Regions from separate parts of the Mesorhizobium sp. AA22 genome, predicted to be linked through region 3. Evidence: predicted binding sites of a transcription regulator. Region 3 holds the regulator's gene; each other region holds the start of a gene.
What was found. Region 3 encodes PhoB, which activates phosphate uptake and scavenging genes when phosphate is short. Its sites were predicted from a motif close to TGTCATNNANCTGTCAT; they were not measured.

Region 1: a site for PhoB is predicted at 4,270-4,286, ahead of A9K68_RS05280 (alkaline phosphatase). Genes of this name have one in related genera too.
Region 2: a site for PhoB is predicted at 3,082-3,098, ahead of ppk2 (polyphosphate kinase 2). Genes of this name have one in related genera too.

The regions. Positions count from the first base shown of each region.
Region 1 is NZ_CP048406.1:1,106,478-1,114,413, reverse strand. Features, by position in the region: gene typA (translational GTPase TypA) at 202-2,031, opposite strand; gene A9K68_RS05285 (hypothetical protein) at 2,232-2,513, shown strand; gene A9K68_RS05280 (alkaline phosphatase) at 2,623-4,197, opposite strand; gene A9K68_RS05275 (MFS transporter) at 4,497-5,780, opposite strand; gene A9K68_RS05270 (TetR/AcrR family transcriptional regulator) at 5,863-6,468, shown strand; gene A9K68_RS05265 (hypothetical protein) at 6,513-7,106, shown strand; gene ppa (inorganic diphosphatase) at 7,232-7,765, opposite strand; gene A9K68_RS05255 (GNAT family N-acetyltransferase) at 7,880-7,936, opposite strand, start outside.
Region 2 is NZ_CP048406.1:4,394,958-4,402,893, reverse strand. Features, by position in the region: gene A9K68_RS21330 (GntR family transcriptional regulator) at 1-144, shown strand, start outside; gene A9K68_RS21325 (DUF982 domain-containing protein) at 203-463, shown strand; gene A9K68_RS31380 (hypothetical protein) at 519-677, opposite strand; gene A9K68_RS21320 (glycosyl transferase family 90) at 879-1,871, shown strand; gene A9K68_RS21315 (aldo/keto reductase) at 1,884-2,927, opposite strand; gene ppk2 (polyphosphate kinase 2) at 3,187-4,107, shown strand; gene A9K68_RS21305 (dihydrofolate reductase family protein) at 4,340-4,984, opposite strand; gene hemB (porphobilinogen synthase) at 5,203-6,234, opposite strand; gene A9K68_RS21295 (enoyl-CoA hydratase/isomerase family protein) at 6,442-7,485, shown strand; gene A9K68_RS21290 (DUF6163 family protein) at 7,482-7,904, shown strand.
Region 3 is NZ_CP048406.1:1,380,183-1,388,118, reverse strand. Features, by position in the region: gene A9K68_RS06705 (sugar ABC transporter permease) at 1-884, opposite strand, end outside; gene xylF (D-xylose ABC transporter substrate-binding protein) at 1,026-2,066, opposite strand; gene A9K68_RS06695 (ROK family protein) at 2,329-3,576, shown strand; gene phoB (phosphate regulon transcriptional regulator PhoB) at 3,751-4,440, opposite strand; gene phoU (phosphate signaling complex protein PhoU) at 4,457-5,164, opposite strand; gene pstB (phosphate ABC transporter ATP-binding protein PstB) at 5,203-6,018, opposite strand; gene pstA (phosphate ABC transporter permease PstA) at 6,031-7,644, opposite strand; gene pstC (phosphate ABC transporter permease subunit PstC) at 7,637-7,936, opposite strand, start outside.

The sequences.
Region 1 (7,936 bases), 270 kb from region 3:
CCGAGCCAATCAAACCCTTGGCCGCTTCGACATCACTGTCAACGACTTGCACATGGATCAGGCCGAGCCTGCTGTCGGTCATATGAGTCGCGAGGCATAGATCCCATACGCTGCGAGCATCGAAACGCAAACTTCGGCCTTGGGCCGATTGTCGTATATGACAGCCGTGACGAGTTTGCCGCTCATTGCGCGGTGTTGCCCTTAGGCCGCGCCGACCACTTTCGCCGACTTCTCAAAACGCTTGCGCTCGTTCGGGTCGAGATAGAGCTTGCGCAGGCGGATGGTCTTCGGCGTCACCTCGACCAGTTCGTCGTCCTGGATCCAGGCCAGCGCGCGTTCCAGCGTCATGCGAATCGGCGGCGTCAGCTTCACCGCCTCGTCCTTGCCGGCGGCGCGGATGTTGGTCAGCTTCTTGCCCTTCAGCACGTTCACTTCGAGGTCGTTGTCGCGCGAATGGATGCCGATGATCATGCCCTGATAGACCTTGACGCCGGGATCGATGACCATCGGACCGCGGTCTTCCAGGTTCCACATGGCATAAGCCACTGATTCACCCTGCTCATTGGAGATCAGCACCCCGTTGGTGCGGCCCGGCAGCTCACCCTTGTAAGGCTCGTAGGCGTGGAACAGCCGGTTCATGACAGCGGTGCCGCGCGTGTCGGTCAACAGTTCCGACTGGTAGCCGATCAGGCCGCGCGTCGGCGCGTGGAAGACGATGCGCTGGCGGTTGCCGCCTGAGGGGCGCAACTCGACCATCTCGGCCTTGCGCTCCGACATCTTCTGCACGACGACGCCGGCATGCTCCTCGTCGACGTCGATAACGACTTCCTCGACCGGCTCCAGCAATTCGCCGTTGTCACCCTGCTGCATCACGACGCGCGGTCGCGACACGGCGATCTCAAAACCTTCGCGGCGCATCGTCTCGATCAGCACGGCAAGCTGCAATTCGCCGCGGCCGGAGACGAAGAACGAATCCTTGTCCGGCGACTCCTCGATCTTCAGAGCCACATTGCCTTCGGCCTCGCGCAGCAGGCGGTCGCGAATGACGCGGCTGGTCACCTTGTCGCCCTCGGTCCCGGCCAGCGGGCTATCGTTGACGAGGAACGACATCGTCACGGTCGGCGGATCGATCGGCTGCGCATGCAGCGGTTCGGTCACCGACGGGTCGCAGAACGTGTCGGCGACGGTGCCCTTCGACAGGCCGGCGATGGCGACGATGTCGCCCGCCTGCGCTTCGTCGATCGGCTGGCGCTCGAGCCCGCGGAAAGCCAGGATCTTCGAGATGCGGCCGGTTTCGACCTGGGCACCGTCATGATGCAGAACCTTAACCGCCTGGTTGGATTTCAGTGTGCCGGATTCGATGCGGCCGGTGATGATGCGGCCGAGGAACGGATTGGCTTCCAGAATGGTGCCGATCATCCGGAACGGGCCGGGATGGACGGTCGGCGCCGGCACATGCTTGATGACGAGGTCGAACAGCGGCGCCAGGCCCTGGTCCTTCGGACCTTCGGGGTTTTCCGAGACCCAGCCGTCGCGGCCCGAGCCGTAAAGGATCGGGAAGTCGAGCTGCTCGTCGGTCGCGTCGAGCGCTGCAAACAGGTCGAACACTTCGTTGACCACCTCAACGTGGCGGGCGTCCGGCCGGTCGATCTTGTTGATGACGACGATCGGCTTCAATCCGACCTTGAGCGCCTTGCCGACGACGAATTTGGTCTGTGGCATCGGCCCTTCGGCGGCGTCGACCAGCACGATGGCCGAATCCACCATCGACAGAATGCGCTCGACTTCGCCGCCGAAATCGGCGTGGCCGGGGGTGTCGACGATGTTGATGCGGGTGTCCTTCCAGTCGACCGAGGTCGCCTTGGCCAGGATGGTAATGCCGCGCTCCTTTTCCAAGTCGTTCGAATCCATGGCGCGTTCGGCGACGCGCTGGTTGTCGCGGAACGAGCCGGACTGTTTCAGGAGCTGGTCGACGAGGGTGGTTTTTCCATGGTCGACGTGCGCGATGATCGCGATATTACGAATTTTCATGTTGTGGTCTCGGGAGCGTTGCAGGCAGCAGGCCAAAAGGCGCTGCCTCTTTCGGTTGGGCGGCTCATACAGGGTTTTTCGCAATTGCGAAAGAGGATGCGCGCCACCAAATACATGGTCACCAAATCTTAAGCGTCTTGGTGTGAAATGGAATTATTAACCAAAGCGGAACCTTTCGCGGTCGGGACAGTTCAAATTTCATGAGCAATACGGGCACCAGATACCGGCCAATCTTCGCATGGGCGGCCCTCGCCGTCCTCTTTGCGGTAGGCGCGGCACAATCGGCCGCGACGTCGAAGGAAACGCGGCCTGCCCTGCCGTCCGACACACGAACGGCGGAGCAGTTATTTGCCGATGCTCCCGATGGCGTCGACCCGGTGGTGACCGGGCCGGTTAGCACCGCCTTCAAGCAGAGGCAGGAGGCTGCCAACTGCGACCGCGCGGTCTGGCCCAACATTCCAACCGTCTGCTATCCAGATTAGCAAGCGTAGCGACGTCGCGGCCACACTGAGATCCGCAAGGTCCGTTCCGCAGTGATCCTTCACGCCCCCTCTGCCCTGCCTGCGCTTCCGCTAATCGCGAAGTTCCCTCTCACGCCGACTGCACCGGATCGAGCGTGACCTTGTAGAGTTCGTTGTCGTCGCGATCCATCAGCCGCACCGTCATCTGTTCAGTGGCGCCATCGATGTCGACGAGGCCGAAGAACTGCAGGCCGGCCGAGGGTGGCAGGTTCTGCCCCTGCTCGGCGGTTGGCGCCTTGATGAATTTCAGCTCCGGGCCGAGGGTCATGTCGAAATCGTTGGGACCGAATGTACCGGCGTGGAGCGGACCGGAGACGAATTCCCAGAACGGATTGAAATCCTGGAACTGCGCCTTATCAGGATTGTAGTAGTGCGCCGCCGTGTAGTGCACGTCGGCGGTAAGCCAGACGGTGTTGGTGATGCCGGCATTCTTTATATAGCGAAGGAGGTCGGCAATCTCCAGCTCGCGGCCTTTAACCGGACCATTGTCGCCATTGCTGATGGCCTCGGCGCCGGCCTTCTTGGTGGCGTCGTTCCAGACGACGAGACCGAGCGGCATGTCGGCGGCGATGATTTTCCAGGTCGCGTTGGAGTTTGCCAGTTCGCGCTTCAGCCATTTCATCTGCTGTTCGCCGAGGATGCGCGATTGCGGCGTCACCGTATCCTGCATGCCAGGACCATTGGAGCCGCGATAGGAACGCATGTCGAGGAAGAACACGTCGAGCAGCGGCCCGTAGGCGATCTTGCGATAGACGCGGCCCGGTTCCGACGGCTCGTAGCGGATCGTCGTCATCTCGTGGAAGGCGCGTGCCGCGCGTGCCGCCAGCACATGGATGTTTTTTTCCGAGTAGCGGTCGTCGGCGCTCAGGTCCTTCGAATCCGACCAGTTGTTCACCACCTCGTGGTCGTCCCACTGGTAAAAGGTCGGGCAGATGGCGTTGAGCCCCAACACATTCCTGTCCATCATGTTGTATTTCCACTGACCCCGGTACTCGTCCAGCGTCTCGGCAACCTTGCGCTTTTCGTCGATCAGGACGCTGTTCTTCCACTTGCTGCCACCGGAAAGGTCGACCTCGTCCTTCATCGGGCCGTCGGCATAGATGGTGTCGCCGGAATGCAGGAAGAAGTCGGGCGTATGCTTGCCGATCGTGGCATAGGTCTTCATGCCGGTGTCGTCGATGCCCCAGCCCTGGCCGGCGGTATCGCCCGACCAGGCGAAGCGAATGTCGCGCTTCGAGGCCGGCGCCGTGCGGAAGCGGCCGACGATCGGCTCGGAGACGGCGTTGATGTCGGCGAGATCGGCCGCGATCATGCGGTAGAAGATGTCCTGGTCGGAGGCGAGATCGGTGAGCAGCCGCTTTACCGTGTAATCGCTGGCCGGCGACGTATCGAGCGGCGCAAGACGGACGGCGTTGGCGAAATTTTCCGTTGACGACACTTCGAACATCACGCGCGAAGGGCGGTCGGTGCGAGTCCACACTACGCCGCTGGTTGCGTCGACATCGCCCGACTGGATGCCATGGGTGAAGACGGGCCGCTGATTGGCGCGCGAATAATAGGGAAGCGCGAGGCCCGATACGCCGACGAGGCCGGCGGCGCTCACGGACGTGACGAAGGCGCGCCGGGTCATCGAAATCTTGTTCATGGCTGTCTCCTGGATGGCGTTGAACGTCGCCGCCAAGGTCCAGCCTCAATGTTTCAGGCACATCTCGAAACCATGAAGGTTTCGTTACAACCAACAGACCAGCGAATCTCTTCCTTGAGGGTCTCTTGGGGGGAGATGCCGCCAAAGGCGACAGAGGGGGTCGTCTCGCGTGGAGCACCGACCACCTGCGTCTGCGATAAGGCGCCGAGCCTGGTCGGACCGACCCCCCTCTGGCCGCTTCGCGGCCATCTCCCCTCAAGGGTCCCTCAAGGGGGAGATTAGCGCTCAGCCGTCACAACTCAAGCCGCCTGCGGTTCCGGCTCGAAGGCTGGACGGCTGGTGTTGATCAACAGCGAGATGCAGGCTGCGGCTATCGCCGTCATGCCGGCGATGAGGAAGGCAAGCTCGTAATTGCCCTGCAATTCACGCATGGTGCCGCCGAAGAAGGCGGCAGCCGCAGCGCCCACCTGATGGCCCGCGACGATCCAGCCGAAGACGATCGGCCCGCTGCGGTCGCCGAACGCCTCGTTCGACAGCCTGAGCGTCGGTGGCACGGTGGCGATCCAGTCCAATCCGTAGAGCACGGCGAAGATGATCAGACTGGTCGACGAGAAGCCGGAATAAGGCAGATAGATCAGCGACAGGCCGCGGATGCCATAATAGACGCCGAGCAGCTTGCGCGGGTCGAAGCGGTCGGTGAGCCAACCCGACAGCGTCGTGCCGATCAGATCGAAGATGCCCATCAGCGACAGCAGGCCGGCGGCTTGCACCTGACCGATACCCATGTCGCCGCAAAACGCGATCAGGTGCGTGCCGACCAGTCCGTTGGTGGTGAAGCCGCAGATGAAGAAGGTGGCGAACAGATACCAGAACACGCGGGTGCCGGCGGCACGGCGCAGCGTGCTGAGTGTGTGCGTGAAGAAATTGCCCTGCGAGGCCGGCGGAACCGGCGGCACGTCATCGGCCTCAGCGCCGTAACGCACCATGCCGATCGAGGCCGGACGCTCCGGCACCAGCAGCCAGACCAGCGGCACGAGGCAGGCGGTGGCGACCGCAATGGCGATGGCGACAGGCTTCCAGCCGCCCGACTGGGCGAGCGCCGCGAGCAGCGGCAGGAACACCAGCAGGCCGGTGGCGGCGGAGGCCGACATCAGTCCCATCACCAGGCCGCGATTGGTCTTGAACCAGCGATTGACGATGGTGGCGCCGAGCACCGTGGCGACCGCGCCGGAACCGACGCCGGAGAATACGCCCCAGGTGAGAAGCAGGTGCCACGGCTCGGTCATCAACAGGCTGATCGCCGTCGAACCCGACATCAACACCAGCGACGCCAGCAGCGTACGGCGCAGCCCGATCCGTTCCATCAGTGCCGCGGCAAACGGCCCGGTCAGGCCGTAGAGGAAGATGCCGATGGCCGCGGCGAGCGAAACGACATCGCGCCGCCAGCCGAAACTCTCCTCCAGCGGCAGCATCATGACGGCCGGCGCCGACCGCAGGCCTGCCGCGATCAGCAGACAGAGGAAAATGACGGCGACCACGACGAAAGCGTAGCGCTGGCCAAACGGACGGGATTGAGCTATCATGTTACTGACCGGTACGTTGCAATTGCACCGAGGTATACGTACCGATCGGTAACATTGTCAAGCAGGCCACGGCACATCCTAGATGAAAAGCATTGAACCAAGGATCAAAGCGGATGAATTGGCACAGCCCCGCGCCGGCGAAAAAATCCTTCGCGTAGCCCGCGACCTGTTCTATCGGCAAGGCATCAGGGCGATCGGCGTCGACGAGATCGTGCGGCGTGCCGGCGTCACCAAGCCCAGCCTCTATCGAAGCTTTCCCTCCAAGGACGAATTGGCCGCGTCCTATCTCCGGCAATACGACCTGGAGTTCTGGGCCCGCTTCGACGAGGCGGTGGCTGCCCATCCCGGCGATCCGCGCGCGCAGATCGCTGCCTTCCTGACACGCATCGGCAAGCGCACGCAAAAGCCAGACTATCGCGGCTGCGGCATGACCAATGCGGCCGTCGAATATCCCGAGCACGGCCACCCGGCCCGCGTGGTGAGTGAGGCCAACAAGCAGCAATTGCGACGACGCCTGCGCGCCATGGCGGCGGCAATGGGTGCCGGCGACGCCGATACGCTGGGCGACGGGCTGCTGCTTCTGATCGAAGGCGCCTATATCAGCGGCCAGCTGTTCGGTGCCGGCGGACCGGCGAAGTCTGTAGCCCGGAACGCGGACCTGCTGATCGAAGCGAGCTTGAAGAAATAGCGTTTAACGATACCGTGCGGCAGCCCGAAACGGAGTTGTCCGCGATGCGTAGCCTTTTGATGATCCCGCTTGCCCTTGCCGGCCTCTGCCAGGCTGCCCAGGCCGGCGACATTTCCAGCGCCTACACCGATCTCGACTGGAAGAAGGACTGCGTGACCTACGCGCAAGCGACAGAAGGCGAAGGCGACTGGGCCAGTCTTGCCTGTTCGGGCTATCGCGGCTACCCGGTGCTGATCGCCTACGACGATGCCCGGGAATCGCTGTTCTACGGTTTTCCGCCCAGCGACATGACCACGGTCTGGGAAAGTTTCATCGCCTTCAATTCGGCTGCACCCAAACTCGAGTGGCGCATCGAGACGAACGGCGATCTTGCCATTCCTTTCGCGGTCATCCACCGTCGCTCGATCAGCAATCCCGAGGGGGAGAACAAACCAACCGGCGTGCTGATCGTCGCCAAGGTCGCCCAGCCGGAGAACTATGAGGGCTGCACCGTCGGCCTGGTGCTGGCCACCGGCAATCCGGCCGCCAATGATGAGGCGCGAAAACTCGCCGACGAGAAGGCACGCACCTTTGCCTGCGGCAAGGACAAGCGCGTGGTGATCGGCAACGCACCCGATTTCGGCCGCGTCGATAACTGACTTCGTCATCATCCCTGGGCGGAGCGACGCGAAGCGGAGCGCAGACCCCAGGATGACGAAGCTGAGGGCCTCTGCCAACCTCCATGGTTGCGATAGCCCATTTCTTCGAACACTCCAGGCTTCGGCTACTTGCTTGCCTTAGCCCGCTCGATCGCCTCGATGATCATCTTCTTGGCATAGGCGGCGTCGTGCCAGCCCTCGATCTTGACCCATTTGCCGGGTTCGAGATCCTTGTAGTGCTCGAAGAAGTGCTGCACCTGCTGGCGGGTGATGTCGGGCAGGTGCGTGTATTCGGTGACGTTCTCGTAGCGCAGCGTCAGCTTGGGCGAAGGCACCGCGATGATCTTTTCGTCCAGACCGGAATTGTCCTCCATCACCAGCACGCCGATCGGCCGCACATTGATGACGCAGCCCGGCACCAGCGCGCGCGTGTTGCAGACCAGCACGTCGATCGGGTCGCCGTCACCTGACAGCGTGTGCGGCACGAAGCCGTAATTGCCGGGATAGCGCATCGAGGTATGCAGGAAGCGGTCGACGAACAGCGTGCCGGCCTCCTTGTCCATCTCGTACTTGATCGGCTCGCCACCGATCGGCACCTCGATGATGACGTTGATGTCCTCCGGCGGGTTCTTTCCGATGGCAATGGCTTCGATACGCATGGCTTTTGTCCCTCTTTCGATAGGAGACCGATAGCGGGCAGCGGCGCATGGTGCAATGCGGCGAATGGTACTGAAAGCAGCTGAGGGGGTGTTAGCGAGAGGCGTGTCGAGCCGTCATTCCCAGACGAAGGCGACCTTCTTCAGCGCCTTCTGCTCGAAGACCTCGACGCC
Region 2 (7,936 bases), 3.0 Mb from region 3:
GCAGCGGTGCGGACCGGCGATGCCGATGAGGCGGCACGGCGGCTTTCGGCCCATATCGTCGGCAGCCGCGACCGGCTGGTGATGTCATTGCACAATGACCGGCGCGGCCTGCGCGCCAGGGGATTTGCCGTCGTCGCGGCGTGATTGCGGAGGCAACCACTTTCGCCCTCGCTTCGCGGGCGCCGATGGCGTAAGAGCGGCGATGGAAAACAACCGATTTGAAACACCCGTGACCGTCAAGTCGGGCGCGGAGGGAACCACTCAGCTCTTGCGTACCGTCCGCCAGGCTTCCGATTACCTCCTCAACAGCTGGCCCGGCAAGCGCAGTCCAAAGCATCGCGAAGCGCTGCAGGCCTGCCATGATGCGCTGGCCGGCGACAAACCGGCGATGACCGCAAGGCGCGCCTTCATCGCCGCGGCGCGCGAGGTGAACGTGTTCGTCAGCGACAAGGCGCCGGCCTGAAGACGCAGCGGGATTCCTAGGCCAAATCCGATCCGCCTCGCGGGCCGGATGCGTTTTACTCTGCCGTTTCCGTTTCGGTCTCGGACGTGGTCTCGTCTTCGGGTTTCGAACGTTCCTTGGCTGCCACCTTGGCCGCCTGCTTTTCCGCCTTCTTGGCGGCCTTCTGCCGGTCGCGTTCCTTGCGTTCCTGGCCGTAATTCGGTGCTCGCGCCATATCTCTTCCTTTCACAATCCCAAGGTTCTTAGCCCTGCCTAGGAGCATTGGGCTCCAAACACAACACCGCAAAGAGCGATCGGCTCCATACACAGCCGGCAGGCTAGCTGAACACGGTTCTGTGGCTTGCAAGAAGGTCGGCACAATGGTGTAGGAGGGGCCCGGGGGCAAATCACAAGCCGACTTTTTATCAAGTGACCGATGGCCACCCTACAAAGAAACGTACAGAAGCTATTCTACTATGCGCGCAATGCCGTACGCGATGTTGCACCGCAGGCGCTGTTCCGCCGCAGGCTCGCCGGGCTGCTCGATCAGGCCAGGCTTTCGGATGGATCGGTCCGCGCGCGTCTCGATTATTACAATAGGTTGCAGGACCCTTTCGCGCCGAGCGCCGGCGCCGTGCCGGTCAGCCGGCTGCCGAGAGGCCGGAGCATGTATTACTACGATCTGAAGGAATTTGCCCGCTACTTCGATCCCGATTTGCGCATCGACTTCGAATTCGGCGACGTCATTGAAGTGCCTGCGATGCCGTCGATCGTCAAGGATCGGCCGATCGCCTGCGACAACAGGAACGGGGTCCTCTTCAAGCTCAACAAGTTCCGCCACTTCCACATGCCCGCCGACGATGTAGCCTTCGCGGACAAGCTTCCGGTTGCGGTGTGGCGCGGCGAGCTCAACAACCCGATAAGGACCTTGCTTCTGGAGGCCGCGCGCGATCTGCCCTTTTGCGATGTCGGCACGCCCAAACCGACGGCAGCGCCGGAATATCGCAAATCTTATCTGAGCATCGATCAGCAGCGGCGCTGTCGCTATATCATTTCGCTCGAAGGCAACGATGTGGCGACCAACCTAAAATGGATCATGAGTTCGAATTCGCTGTGCCTGATGCCGCCGCCGACATATGAGACATGGTTCGCCGAAAGCGAACTCGTGGCCGATGTTCACTATGTGCCGCTCGAACCTGATTTCACGGATCTTGCCGAGCGGGTGCAATATCTCGAACGTCATCCGACTGAGGCCGAGCGTGTCGTTGCCGCCGCCAACGCCTATTGCCGCAAGTTCGCCGACGAACGGGCCGAGCAGCGATCTGCTTGCTCGTGCTCTACAAGTACTTCGTGCTCAGCGGCCAGATCGAGCCTGATCCCGAGGTCTGGCGTTTTATCTCAGGCTAACCCGCGGCGACCTTCGACCTGATCAGGACCGTTGTCAGATATCTTCCCGGTCAAGAACCAGATCGGCCGGACCAAACCGGTCCTTTGCCGTGAATTGCTGGTGCCAGTAGGGATACAGAACGGGTGGGCGGCTCACAGCGTCCAGGCGTGCGCGCTCATCGCTGGTCAGCACCAGGCTTGCAGCGGCGATATTGTCCTTGAACTGCGCTTCGGTCCGTCCGCCGATCACCAGCGAGCTGACGGCCGGCCGGCCGAGCAGCCAAGCAAGCGCCACCTGCGCTGCCGAGACGCCATGGCTCTTGCCGATATAGGCAAGCACATCGACGATCCGCCACAGCCGGTCCTCATCACGGATCGGCGGTTCCGTCCAGCCGCTGAGCTGGCGGGAGGTGGCCTGGTCGCGGTGGTATTTGCCGGACAACAGTCCACCGGCGAGCGGGCTCCACACCAACACGCCGAGCCCCTGGTCGACCGAGATCGGCAGCAGTTCATATTCGGCTTCGCGTGCTTCCAGCGTGTAGTGGATCTGCTGGGTGACGAAGCGCGGCTGGTGCTGGCGGTCGCTGATCCCCAGCGCCTTCATCACTTGCCAGCCGGAATAGTTGGAACAGCCGACATAGCGGACCTTACCCTGGCTGACGAGCGTGTCGAGCGCGGCGATGGTCTCCTCGAGCGGCGTCGTGCCGTCCCATTCATGCAGGAAATAGATGTCGATGACGTCGGTCCTGAGGCGCTTCAGGCTCTTCTCGCACTCGCGGATCAGATGATAGCGCGACAGCCCTTCGTCGTTGGGGCCCGTGCCGATCCGCATCCGCGCCTTGGAGGCGATCAGCACATCGCCCTTGCGTTTGCCGCCGAGCGCTTCGCCGATGATCTCTTCCGAAAGCCCGTTCGAATAGACATTGGCGGTGTCGATGAGATTGATGCCAGAATCTATGCAGAGGTCGATCATCCGGCGCGCCTCGTCGAGATCGGTCTTGCCGACCGCCGAAAATGCGCCGGCGCCGCCAAAGGTCATGGTGCCCATGGTCAGCGTCGAAACCTTCAGCCCGGAACGGCCGAGAGTGCGGTATTCCATGTCAGATCCTCGCAATTGCGTTGAGAAGGGCTGCTTCGAAGGCCGCCCGAGGGGAGCCTGGCATTTGTAGGACAATTCGAGCCGCTTGTCGTGCATGCCATGGAGGCTGATCGATCACATTCCACGGATTTGCGCGACCGGCACACAGGCCGGCTGCAATAAAACCGTCATTGCCGGCCTGTATGCAAGTCGGCTCAAGGTCTTCGATCTTGGCCGGCACGCCGGACGCCGACAGGGGCTCGCACGCGGAGCAGCATAAATGACCGAAGCAAAACAGAATTCTCCTGCCAAGGACTGGCTGGAGGCGGAGCTCGCCGACACGCTTGACGAAGATTACGAGCTGGAAATGTCGGAACCGGCGCTGTCGCTGGAGATCGCCAAGATCTACAAGAAAGCGCATCCGCCCTCGATGGATCGCCAGCAATATTTTCGCGACCTGATCACGCTGCAATCCGAATTGATCAAGCTGCAGTCCTGGGTGGCATATCACAAGAAGAAGCTGGTCGTGGTTTTCGAGGGCCGCGATTCGGCCGGCAAGGGCGGCGTCATCAAGCGCATCACCCAGCGGCTCAATCCGCGCATCTGCCGCGTCGTAGCCTTGCCGGCGCCGACCGAACGCGAAAAGTCGCAATGGTATTTTCAGCGCTACGTCCCGCATCTGCCGGCAGGCGGCGAGATCGTGCTGTTCGACCGTTCCTGGTACAACCGCTCCGGCGTCGAAAGGGTGATGGGATTTGCCGAACCGGATCAGGTCGAGGAGTTTTTTCGCGACGTGCCGGAGTTCGAGCGCATGCTCGTCCGCTCCGGCATCACGCTGGTCAAATACTGGTTTTCCATCACCGACGAGGAGCAGCAGATGCGTTTCCAGATGCGCATCCATGATCCGATGAAGCAGTGGAAGCTGTCGCCGATGGACTTGCAGTCGCGCGTGCGCTGGGAGCAGTACACCAAGGCCAAGGAAGAGACGTTCGCCCGCACCAACATTCCCGAAGCCCCCTGGTTCATCGTCGAAGGCAACGACAAGAAGCGGGCGCGGCTGAACTGCATCGATCATCTCCTCAAGCAGATGCCTTATGAAGAAGTGCCGCACGAAGAGATCACGCTGCCCGACCGCGTCTTCAATCCCGAATACGAGCGCCAGGTGCTGCCGCGCGAGCTGTATGTACCGGAGAAGTATTGAGGCAGGGTTCCCTTCTCCCCGTCAGTATACCGGGAGAAGGTGCCGGCCGGCGGATGAGGGGCGGCGCCGACCTCGGCAGTTGAACCCGGCCAAGTTACTGCGTGGGCCAAGCTCATTCTGACGCAATCTTCGATCGATCGCGCCGCCCCTCTTTGCACTGCCGCGCATTTCTCCCCGTATAGTGACGGGGAGAAATGGGCTTTCGCCAATCACCAACGTTGCAGAAGTGCCGCTAAGCCCGCTTGATGATGACGTGCGTGGCAAGCGGCGTCGCCACCTGTTCGGTGCACTGATAGCCGAGCTTGAGCATGTCGAGGCCGGCAAAAAGGTTCTCACCATTGCCGAGCAGCAGCGGCGACACCGCCAGGTGCATCTCGTCAATCAGCTTCTCCTGCAGATATTGCCGGATGGTGGCGACGCCGCCGCCGACCCGAACATCCTTGCCGCCGGCCGCCGCCTTCGCCTGTTCCAGCGCCGAGTGGATGCCGTCGGTGACGAAATGGAAAGTCGTGCCGCCTTCCATCACAATAGGGTCGCGTGGATGGTGGGTCAGCACAAAGACCGGTACGTGGTATGGTGGATTGTCGCCCCACCAGCCTTTCCAGTTCTCGTCAGGCCATTCGCCGCGGATCGGGCCGAACATGTTGCGGCCCAGGATCCAGGCGCCGACATTTTCGAAGCTGCGCACGGTGAACGCCTCGTCGGTATCCATGGTGCCGCCCTCCTTGCCAACCATCTGACGAAATGTGCGGGTGCCGACCATCCATTTGTGCAGATCTTCTCCGCCGACACCGAGAGGATTGCTGAGATCCTGGTCAGGACCGGCGCCGAAGCCGTCGATCGACAGGGTGAAAGCGTTGACGCGAAGTTTGGACATGAGAGCCTCCTCGATAACCAGTTGCGTTATGCAATCAGTTATTGGTAGCTTAACTGATTGCGATTTGCAAGCGGTGTTTGGAACACGGCAAGGCGAAAGCGAAGGGCCAGGCGACTCTCGCTGCGTTTCACCGGCCGGAAACTGAAATTGTCCTGTATGTCGAAGCGGATCGCCGGCTATTGTTCGCGCCGCGAACCCATGTTCGGCTGAAGGGGATGCTACCCCTCCAGCATCGCCGCCACTTCGGGCGCAAAATAGGTGAGGATGCCGTCGCAGCCGGCGCGCTTGAAGGCTAGCAGCGATTCCAACATCGCCTTGTCGCCGTCGATCCAGCCATTGGCGGCAGCCGCCTTGATCATCGAATATTCGCCCGACACCTGATAGGCGAAGGTCGGCATCCGGAATTCGTCCTTCAGCCTGCGGATGATGTCGAGATAGGGCAGGCCGGGCTTGACCATCAGCATGTCGGCGCCCTCGGCGAGGTCCTGCTCGGCCTCGCGCACGGCCTCGTCGGAATTGGCGTGGTCGAGATAGTAGGTCTTCTTGTCGCCCTTGAGCAGGCCGGCGGTGCCGACCGCCTCGCGATAGGGCCCGTAGAAAGCGGAGGCGAATTTCGTCGCGTAGGACATGATCGCCACATCCTGAAAACCATTGGCGTCGAGCGCGTCGCGGATGGCGCCGATGCGGCCGTCCATCATGTCGGAAGGGGCAATGATATCGGCGCCGGCCGCCGCCTGGATGACGGCAGCCGCAGTGACCTGCTCCACGGTCTGGTCGTTGACGATGATGCCGTCGCGCAAGATGCCGTCGTGGCCGTGCGAGGTGAAGGGATCGAGCGCTGCGTCGGTGATGATGCCGATCTCTGGCACCGCGTGTTTGATGGCGCGCGTGGCGCGGTTGATGATGTTTTCCGGATCGAGGATATGCGAGCCGGTCTGGTCGCGCAGGCCGAGCGCGACATTCGGGAAGGTGGCGATCGCCGGAATGCCGAGCTTTGCCGCGCGCTCGGCCTCCTTGACGGCAAGGTCGAGCGACAGGCGGAAGACGCCGGGCATGGCGGCGATCGGTTCGCGGATATTCTTCCCATCGACGACGAAGATCGGCCAGATCAGGTCGTCGACGGAGAGCCGGTTCTCCTGGACGAGGCGGCGCGACCAGTCGGCCTTGCGCATGCGGCGCAAACGGCGGCTGCCGGTGATCTCGTCGACGCTGCGCGCGCCGGCAGGCTTTGCTGGGGTGAATTTGTTCATCGCGAAAACTCCGGGATCGGCAGCTTTTACCACGAGCTTCCGCCGCTTACCAATGCGCCACGATTGTGCCAGGCTGGCATTACCTGGATATCGGTATGCCAAATCCGGCTGACCGTTACAGGACAGGATTGACCTTGGCGTTGACGCACCCATGCGCCACGCTTTAGCACTTCAGTCCCGGCGGCGCAGGGGAGGGAATGTCAGGCGATGGATTTTGGCGGCAGCGACGAGATCCGCTTCGAACGATTGGACAGGGCCCGCATCGTCACGCTGACGCGGCCGCAAGCGCTCAATGCCGTCACCCACCGCATGGTCAAGGCGCTCGACAAGGCGCTGCGCGCCTGGGAGCGGGACGACGGCGTCGACGTCGTCGCCGTCAAGGCCGAGGGCAGGGCGTTTTCGGCCGGCGGCGACATCCTCCACATCTACGAGGCCGGCCGGGCGGGAAAGCCGCCGGTCGATTTCTTCGCCGACGAATACCGGCTGAACGCCCGCATCGCGCGGTTCAAAAAACCCTATGTCGCCCTGATCGACGGCATCGTCATGGGCGGCGGCGTCGGCATCTCGTTCCACGGTTCGCATCGGGTGCTAACCGAAAACGCCCAATTCGCCATGCCGGAAGTCGGCATCGGCTTTTTCCCGGATGTCGGCGCCAGTCATCTCCTGCCGAACCTTGGCGGCAGTTTCGGCATGTATCTGGCCCTGACCGGAAACCGCATCCGCTATGGCGACGCTTTGTGGTCGGGCCTGGCGACGCATACGATCAAGGCGCAGGACCAGGCCGGTTTTCTCGACCGGCTGGTCGCGACCGGCGACCCGGAATCGGCGCTGCGCGGCTTTTCCGTCCCGGCCCGCCGCGAGACTGACAGTCGGACGCTGGAAGCGATCGTCCGGCATTTCGCGCAAACGTCGCTGGGTGACGTCATCAGCAGCCTGGAGCGCGCCGCACCAGCCGATGCGTTCGCGGCAAAGACCCTGGCGACGATCCGCACCCGCTCGCCGACCGGTCTGCATGTCGCCTGGCGCGAGATCAACGCCGGGCTGACGCTATCGATGGACGAGTGCATGCGGATGGAATTCCGCATCCTCAACCGCATGCTAGCCGGCCACGATTTCTACGAAGGCATCCGCGCTGCCATCATCGACAAGGGCTCGACGCCGCAATGGCGGCCGGCAGGCATCGACGACGTCAGTGCTGCCGAGGTCGATGCCTATTTTGCTCCGCTTGGCGAACGGGAACTCGAGCTGTGAGCGACGTCACGTCGAGACGCGTCGTGCTCCAGCCCTCGACGGTCGAGGTCATCTTCGCCTGGTTCCAGCGCGTCATATCGGGCTACTGCCTGTTGTTCGGGATTTTGTACTGGATCCGGCTGATCGGCTTCTATCCCGGCTCGTTGTGGCGCTTCGACCTGATGCCGGTGCATTGGCAGGTGGCGTCGGTGATGCTCGCCGTCTTCTTCCCCTTCGCCGCCGCCGGTCTGTGGATGCTGGCCTCCTGGGGGCCGGTGATCTGGTTCATCTGCGCGGCGACCGAGATCGTCATGTATGCCGGCTTTCCCGAGTTCTTCGGCCACCGGCCGCTGATCCTCGCCTCGCATGCGGCGGTGGCGCTGCTCTACATCGTCTTTCGCGTGGTGATCTGGATGCAGAAGCGCCAGAGCCGCCAATAGAGCATCGGACCGACACTCAACAAGAATAGCGC
Region 3 (7,936 bases):
ACCGGTATGGCGATGCCATGGGCGATAAACAGCCCGCCTTCCGGGACGGTGATGCCGGTCCGCTGGGCGTACTGGCGAACGATGCCGATCGGCCAGGGATAGGAATTGGCGATCCAGACGGCGCCGAGGATGGCGGCGCAAGCGACAACACCAAGCACGGTCTCCGCCCAGACGGGACGCAGCGGGAACTTGAACCGCTTGCGCTGCGACCGGCCGTTGAGCAGCATCAAGGCGACGGCCACACAGGCGAGAATGCCGACGATCCAACTTGCGGTTGCCCCGATGGAGCCACGCGGCCCGCCACCCATGAGCTGAAAGGTGGCGTCGAGCGGCGCGACGGTGCGCCCGCTCGTCATCAGCCACGCCATGCCGCGCCAGATCAGCAGGCCGCCCAGCGTCACGATGAAGGCCGGAACCTCGAGATAGGCGATAATGAAGCCCTGGAGCGCGCCAATCATGAGGCCGAGCACCACGCCGGCAGCCAGTGCGATGATCCATATCCAGGGATTTCCAAGCTGGAACCCCATGACCCGGATGAGGAATTCGGCCTGCGCGACGCCCATCACCATGCCAATCACGCCTTCGACGGAGCCGACCGAAAGATCGATGTTGCGCATCACGATGACCAGCACCATGCCGGTCGCCATGATCGCGACCGAGGAGGTCTGCACCGACAGGTTCCAGAGGTTGCGCGGCGTGAGGAAAAGCCCGCCCGACAGGAGGTGGATTCCAACCCAGATGACCAGCAGCGCGCCGACCATGCCGAGCATGCGTATGTCGAGCTCGGTTGCCTTGAGAAAGCGGCCGACCGGGCTGAGCTCGGATTCACGCGCCCGATCGGCGCCTGTATCGGCGGCCGGCGTGTTGGAAGTTGTGTCGGTCATGATGCCCTCCCACCGGGTTGCCGTCTGCCGCGGATGCCGGAAGCAGTTTGGAGTTATCCGCGAGAAGCGGAAAAACAATTCTTTTTGAAAAAACGCCGCGGTGTGAAGCCGCGGCGTTTCAGGCTTCTTGCGAAGGCCGGATCAGTTGCAGACCGGGAGCGTGCCCGTCGCCACGCCGGCGCAGACCTCTTCCTTCTTGATCCAGCCCGCGTCGATGACGACGTTGAGATTGTCCTTGGTGACGGCAATCGGCGTCAGGAACAGCGACTTGACGACATTGCCGCCCGGCGTGGCGAAGTCCTTGACGCCGGCAATATCTGTCATCTGCTTGCCGTCGGCCAGTTGCGAGGCGATCTCGGCGGCGTTCTTGCCGAGCTCGCGCGCGTCCTTCCACACCGATACGGTCTGTGTGCCGAGCGCGATGCGGTTCAGCGCGGCATGGTCGCCGTCCTGGCCCGACACCGGAACGGATCCGGCCAAGCCTTGCGCCGTCAGCGCCGCGACGACGCCACCAGCGGTGCCGTCATTGGCGGCAACCACCGCATCGACCTTGTTGTCGTTGGCGGTCAGGAACTGTTCCATGTTCTTCTGGGCGTTGGCGGGAAGCCAGCCGTCCGTATAGGCCTCGCCGACATTCTTGATCTTGCCGCTGTCGATGGCATCCTTGAGCACTTCCATGGAGCCGGCGAACAGGAAATCGGCATTCGGATCGGCGCCCGAGCCCTTGATGAAGACGTAATTGCCTTCCGGCGCCACCTTGAACACTTCGCGGGCCTGCATGCGGCCGACTTCCTGGTTGTCGAAGGTCAAATAGAAGACGTCCTTGTTCTCGATCAGCCGGTCATAGCCGACGACCGGAATGCCTTCGTCCAGCGCCTTCTGCACCGCCGGCCCGATGGCCGAGGCATCCTGCGCGAGGATGATCAGCGCGTTGGCGCCCTGCGAGATCAGGCTCTCGACGTCGGTCAGCTGCTTGCCGGGATTGGACTGTGCATCGGCTGAAATATACTTGTCGCCGGCGGCCTCGATCGCCGACTTCATGGCGGCTTCGTCAGTCTTCCAGCGCTCTTCCTGGAAGTTCGACCACGAAACACCGATGACCTTGTCCTTCGCCTGTGCGACCGACGCGAGCGTCAGCGACATGGCGACCCCCGCCAGAATGGCGGCTGTGAATCTATTCATGATATTCCTCCCTGCGCCGCGTACGGCGCGACCAACTGGCCCAAAGGCCTGCACAAAAGCTCTTTTTTTCGAGCCTCGAAAAAATACTGATCCAACGCCGAAGCACTGTCAACATGAATTCTGATGGAATTTTGGTGTCCTGTTGGCTTTTTTTCGAGCCTCGGAATAAACAATGACAGGTCCTTCTGCTTCTGCCAGTATTTGTCGGCCTGACGGCTTCCGATTCATGAGCGGCCGCGGCAATAGGGTAGGAAGCAAAACAATGTCGGTTGGGATCCGCCATGACGATTTGCGCCGGCGCAACCGGGCGATGGTTATTTCGGCCGTACGGCGCGCAGGCCAGCCGTCACGGACCGAGATCGCCGCAACCACCGGCCTCAGCCATTCGACCATATCGGCGATCTCTTCCGACCTGATCCACGAAGGCATCCTGGCCGAGAGCAAGGCGAGTGAGACCGTTTCGCTGAAACGTGGCCGGCCGCAGGTTGGCCTCAGCCTCAATCCGGAAGCCGCTGCGGTATTGGCCGTCGTGTTGTCGCTGAATTCGCTGTCGGTCGCTGTCATCGACTATGCCGGACAAGTGGTCGCCGAGGAACAGCGCCGGCTGGACACGCTGACCATGTCGCGCGACGAGCTGATCGACGAATGTGTCGCCATAGTCCGGCGCCGGCTCGAAGACCCCGACCTCGACGTCCAAAGCGTCGCCCGCATCGCGCTGGCGATCCAGGGTATTACCGATTCCCATGCGCGCGCCATGTTGTGGTCGCCGATCACGCCGCAGACGAACATCGCCTTCGCCGACATTCTGGAACGCGAGTTCGGCATCCCGGCCATTATGGAGAACGACTGCAACATGATGGCCGTGGCGCTGCGCCGGCGCGACCCGGATCGCTACCGCGACGATTTCATCGCCATCCTGCTCTCGCATGGCATCGGTATGGGGCTGGTGCTCAAGGGCGAGCTGTTCACCGGCACCCATTCCTCAGGCGGCGAATTCGGCCACATGATTCATCGGCCGAGCGGCGCGCTTTGCCGCTGCGGGCGGCGTGGTTGCGTCGAGGCTTATGCCGGCAACTACGCTATCTGGCGCAACGCGAGGCAATTGAGCGAGAACGCCGAGCCGGTCGCCGATGTCAGCGACGCCGAGATGCGGGCACTGGCGGCCCGGGCGCGCGAGACGGACGGACCGGAGCGCGAAGCCTACCGCAAGGCCGGCGAGGCGCTCGGCTTCGGGCTCGGCAGCCTGTTCGCGCTGATCGATCCGGCGCCGGTCGCCATGGTCGGTGCCAGCGCTGCCGCCTTCGACCTGATCGAGCCGGCCCTGCGCGAGGCCATCGCCCAGACCGCGGGCGGCCAGCATTCGGGTTCGATTTCCTTCGACACCGAGCCGAACGAACTGCCGCTGATCCGAGAAGGCTGCGCCATGCGGGCGCTGAGCTTCGTCGACCAAGAGATCTTCGCGCCGAGCATCCAGGCACGAGCCGGCTCGGTCGGAAAGAACGTGGCTTGAACTCGAAGGGAGGATCCCGGATCGCGACTTGGGGTGTGTTGAGATTCAGGTCAGGCCGAGTCGAGAATGGTGGGTTCCGAGAACCGGAGCGGAGCGTACTTTTGGGTACGTGAGCACCGGAAGCCCAGGAAGCCGGCGTTCGCAGGCCGGCACCACCTGGATATCAGCACATCCCTAGTCTTCCCTGATCGCATAGCCCGCGCCGCGGATGGTGCGGATGACATCGGGCATGCGACCATTGTTGACCGCCTTGCGCAACCGGCCGACATGGACGTCCACCGTGCGCTCGTCGATGTAGATCGTCTCGCCCCAGACATTGTCGAGCAACTGGCTGCGCGAGAAGACCCGACCCGGGTGCCGCATCATGAATTCGAGCAGCCGGAATTCGGTCGGCCCGAGCCGGATCTCGCTCTTCTTGCGATAGACCCTGTGCGATTCACGATCGAGCATGATGTCGCCGACCTTCAGCACGCTGGACAGTACTTCCGGCTTGGCGCGGCGCAGCAGCGCCTTGACCCTGGCCATGAATTCCGGTGTCGAGAACGGCTTGACCAGATAGTCGTCGGCTCCGGTGGAAAGGCCGCGAACCCGGTCGCTCTCCTCGCCGCGCGCGGTCAGCATGATGATCGGCAGCCGCTCGGTTTCGGGACGCACCCGAAGGCGCCGGCAAAGCTCGATGCCCGAAACCGCCGGCACCATCCAGTCGAGCACCAGAAGATCGGGCACGTTTTCCTGCAGCCGGATTTCGGCCTCGTCGCCGCGCGTCACCACCTCGACCTGATAGCCTTCGGATTCCAGATTGTAGCGGAGGAGGACGCCCAGCGGCTCTTCATCCTCCACCACCATGATGCGCGGCGCGATCATCGGCCGGTCACTCCTGTCATGTCGCCGGCGCCGACATCGTCGTTTCGTCGAGCTTCGGGCGATCCGCCGGCAATTGCTGCCCGGTCACGACAAAGTAGGCGTTTTCGGCTATGTTGGTGACATGATCGCCGATGCGTTCGAGATTCTTGGCGCAAAACAGAAGATGGGTGCAAGCGGTGATGTTGCGCGGATCCTCCATCATGTAGGTCAGGAGTTCGCGGAAAACCGCCGTGTATTTCACGTCGATCTTCTGATCGTCGGCGCGCAGTTCTTTCAAAGCGCCGGCATTGCGCGACACATAGTGCTCAACCACCCCGCGGAGCTGCACAAGAACGAGATCCGCCATCGCGTCGATACCGTGCGACAGATTACGCGGCGTGGTGCTCTGCCCGACTGCGCTGACCCGCTTGGCTATGTTTTTGGCCAAATCGCCGATGCGCTCGAGATCACCGGCCATGCGGATTGCGCCAACCACCGCGCGCAGATCTTGCGCCATCGGCTGCCGCTTGGCGATCAGCGTGATCGCACTGTCGTCGAGTTCGCGCTGCCGCGCATCCATGATCGCGTCGTCCGAGACGACACGCTGCGCCATCGCATTGTCTGACGCAAGCAACGCGCGGATCGAGGCTGCGACCATCGCGGCGGCGAGCTCGTCCATGTCGCGGATCAGCCTGTCGATGTGCTCCAGTTCCTCGTCGAAAGATGCGACGGTGTGTTCACCCATGATCCTGTCCTCGTGTTCGAAATTCGCCGCCGGACCGCTCAGCCGAACCGGCCGGTGATGTAGTCCTGGGTGCGCTTGTCGTCGGGATTGGTGAACATCTTGTCGGTTGCGCCCTCCTCGACCAGGTAGCCGAGATGGAACATCGCCGTGCGTTGCGACACGCGCGCTGCCTGCTGCATCGAGTGGGTGACGATGACGATCGTGTAGTTCTGGCGCAGTTCGTCGATCAGTTCCTCGACGCGGGCGGTGGCGATCGGATCCAGCGCCGAACAGGGCTCGTCCATCAGAATCACTTCCGGCGACACGGCGATGGCGCGCGCGATGCACAGGCGCTGCTGCTGTCCGCCGGAGAGACCGGTGCCCGACTCGAGCAGGCGATCCTTGACCTCGTTGAACAGACCGGCCTTCTTCAGGCTCGATTCAACAATGCCGTCCAACTCGGACTTGCTCCTGGCCAGGCCGTGAATGCGCGGACCGTAGGCGACGTTTTCATAGATCGACTTCGGAAACGGGTTCGGCTTCTGGAATACCATGCCGACGCGAGCTCGCAGCTCGACGACATCGATTTTCGGGTCGTAAACATCCTCGCCGTCGAGCGTTATCTTGCCGCTCACCCGCGCGATATCGATCGTGTCGTTCATTCGGTTCAGGCAACGCAGGAAGGTCGACTTGCCACAGCCCGATGGGCCGATCAACGCCGTCACCTGGTTCTCGCGGACATCGAGGTCCACGTCGAACAGAGCTCGCTTCTCACCGTAATGAACAGAGACCTTTTCGCCCTTCATCTTGATCGAAGGGGCATTGGTTCCGCTGCTCAGTTTCTGTTCGACGCCGGCTTCCGTCATGATGTTCATATCCTCTACCCCTTACCAGCGCCGCTCGAAGCGCCTGCGCAGTATCACTGCAATGGCGTTCATGATGACCAAAAACAGCAGCAAGATCAAAATCGCCGCCGAAGTCTTCTGCTGGAATCCAGCTTCCGGGAAATCCGCCCACATGAATATCTGCACCGGCAGGATCGTCGCGGGATCGGTAAAGCCGCCGGGAATGTCGACGATGAAGGCGACCATGCCGATCATCAGCAACGGCGCGGTTTCGCCCAGCGCATGCGCCATTCCGAGAATGGTGCCGGTCATGATGCCCGGCATCGCCAGCGGCAGGACGTGATGGAATACGGTCTGAACCTTGGAGGCTCCGATGCCAAGCGCCGCCTCGCGGATCGACGGTGGCACCGCGCGCAGCGAAGCGCGCGAGGCGATAATGATGATCGGCAGGGTCATCAGCGCCAGCACCATGCCGCCGACCACCGGGGCGGAGCGCGGCATGCCGAAGAAATTCAGGAATACGGCAAGTCCAAGCAGGCCGAAGACGATCGAAGGCACCGCCGCCAGATTGTTGATATTCACTTCGATCATCGTCGTCAGCCGGTTCTTGGGCGCAAATTCCTCAAGATAGATCGCCGCTGAAACGCCGATCGGGAAGGCGATGGCCAGCGTTACGATCATGGTCAGGAACGATCCGACGACCGCGCCCCAGACACCGGCCAGTTCCGGCTCGCGGCTTGCGCCGGTGAAGAAGAAGATCGAGTTGAACCGGCTTTCGATCAGGCCGGCGCTCTTCAGCGTGTCGAGCCAGACGATCATCTTGTCCGAAATCTTTCGCGATGCTTCCGGCGCCTCGATTACGCGCAGGAATGCCTGGCCGCTCGCGGCGGGCGCCGTGCTGTCCAGCGCCTCGATCACCGTGCCCTTAGCGATCACCATGCCGTTGGCCGCAGGTGACAGCGCGGTCAGCTTGACCGTGCCGCCATTGAACGCGACCAGCAGCGACGACGCGCCACTCGTCAGGGTGAGCATGCCGTTTTCGCCCTCGGCCGCACCATGGCCGCGCGCCAGCGCCAGCATGGCATCGTCGCCGAAGGTCAGATCGATGTCGCCGCTGGTTTGCGAAGGCGTGACGCTTGTCGAAATCGCTTCGTCCGAACCGACGTCGGCAAGCAGACCCTTGAGATAGAGGTCGGCAAAATCGTCAAGTGGAACCGCATAGTCCACCGTTCCTCCGAGCATCCCCGGATCAGCCGCAATATCCTTGCGCAGGAACACGCCTGTGCCGGTGGAAATCAGTCCGCGCAGCAGGCGCTTGTCCTGGCGGCTCGTCACATCCGGAAATTTTGCCGTAAGCGCTTCCTGAGCGATGGCGTCGTAATTCACTTCGTCGAGTTTCGCCGGGTCGACCTTGGCCGCCGAAAGATCGATCGGCAGCGTCACATAGTTCTGCCGCAGCGCCGGAATCGCCTGCGTGACGATCGTCGACAGGAGCAGCACAAGGAACAAGCCGGCCAACGCAACAGCTGCGGCGCCAAGCCATTTGAACCACGTTTCCGTGCGGTAGCGGCCCTTCAGCCGCGCCTTCGCGGCATCGTCGGTATGAATGCTGACCGGCCGTCCGACGGCGCCCAATGACGAGATCGCATCAGTCATATTGCTCTCGGTATTTCTGGACGACGCGCAACGCGACGATGTTGAGGGAAAGCGTGATGCAGAACAGCACCAGGCCGAGTGCGAAGGCTGCAAGCGTCTTGGCGCTGTCGAACTCCTGGTCGCCCACCAGCAGCGTCACGATCTGCACGGTCACGGTTGTGACCGCTTCGAGCGGGTTGGCCGTGAGGTTTGCCGCCAGGCCCGCCGCCATGACCACGATCATTGTTTCGCCGATTGCGCGGCTGACGGCAAGCAGCATCGCTGAAACGATGCCCGGAAGGGCAGCAGGAAG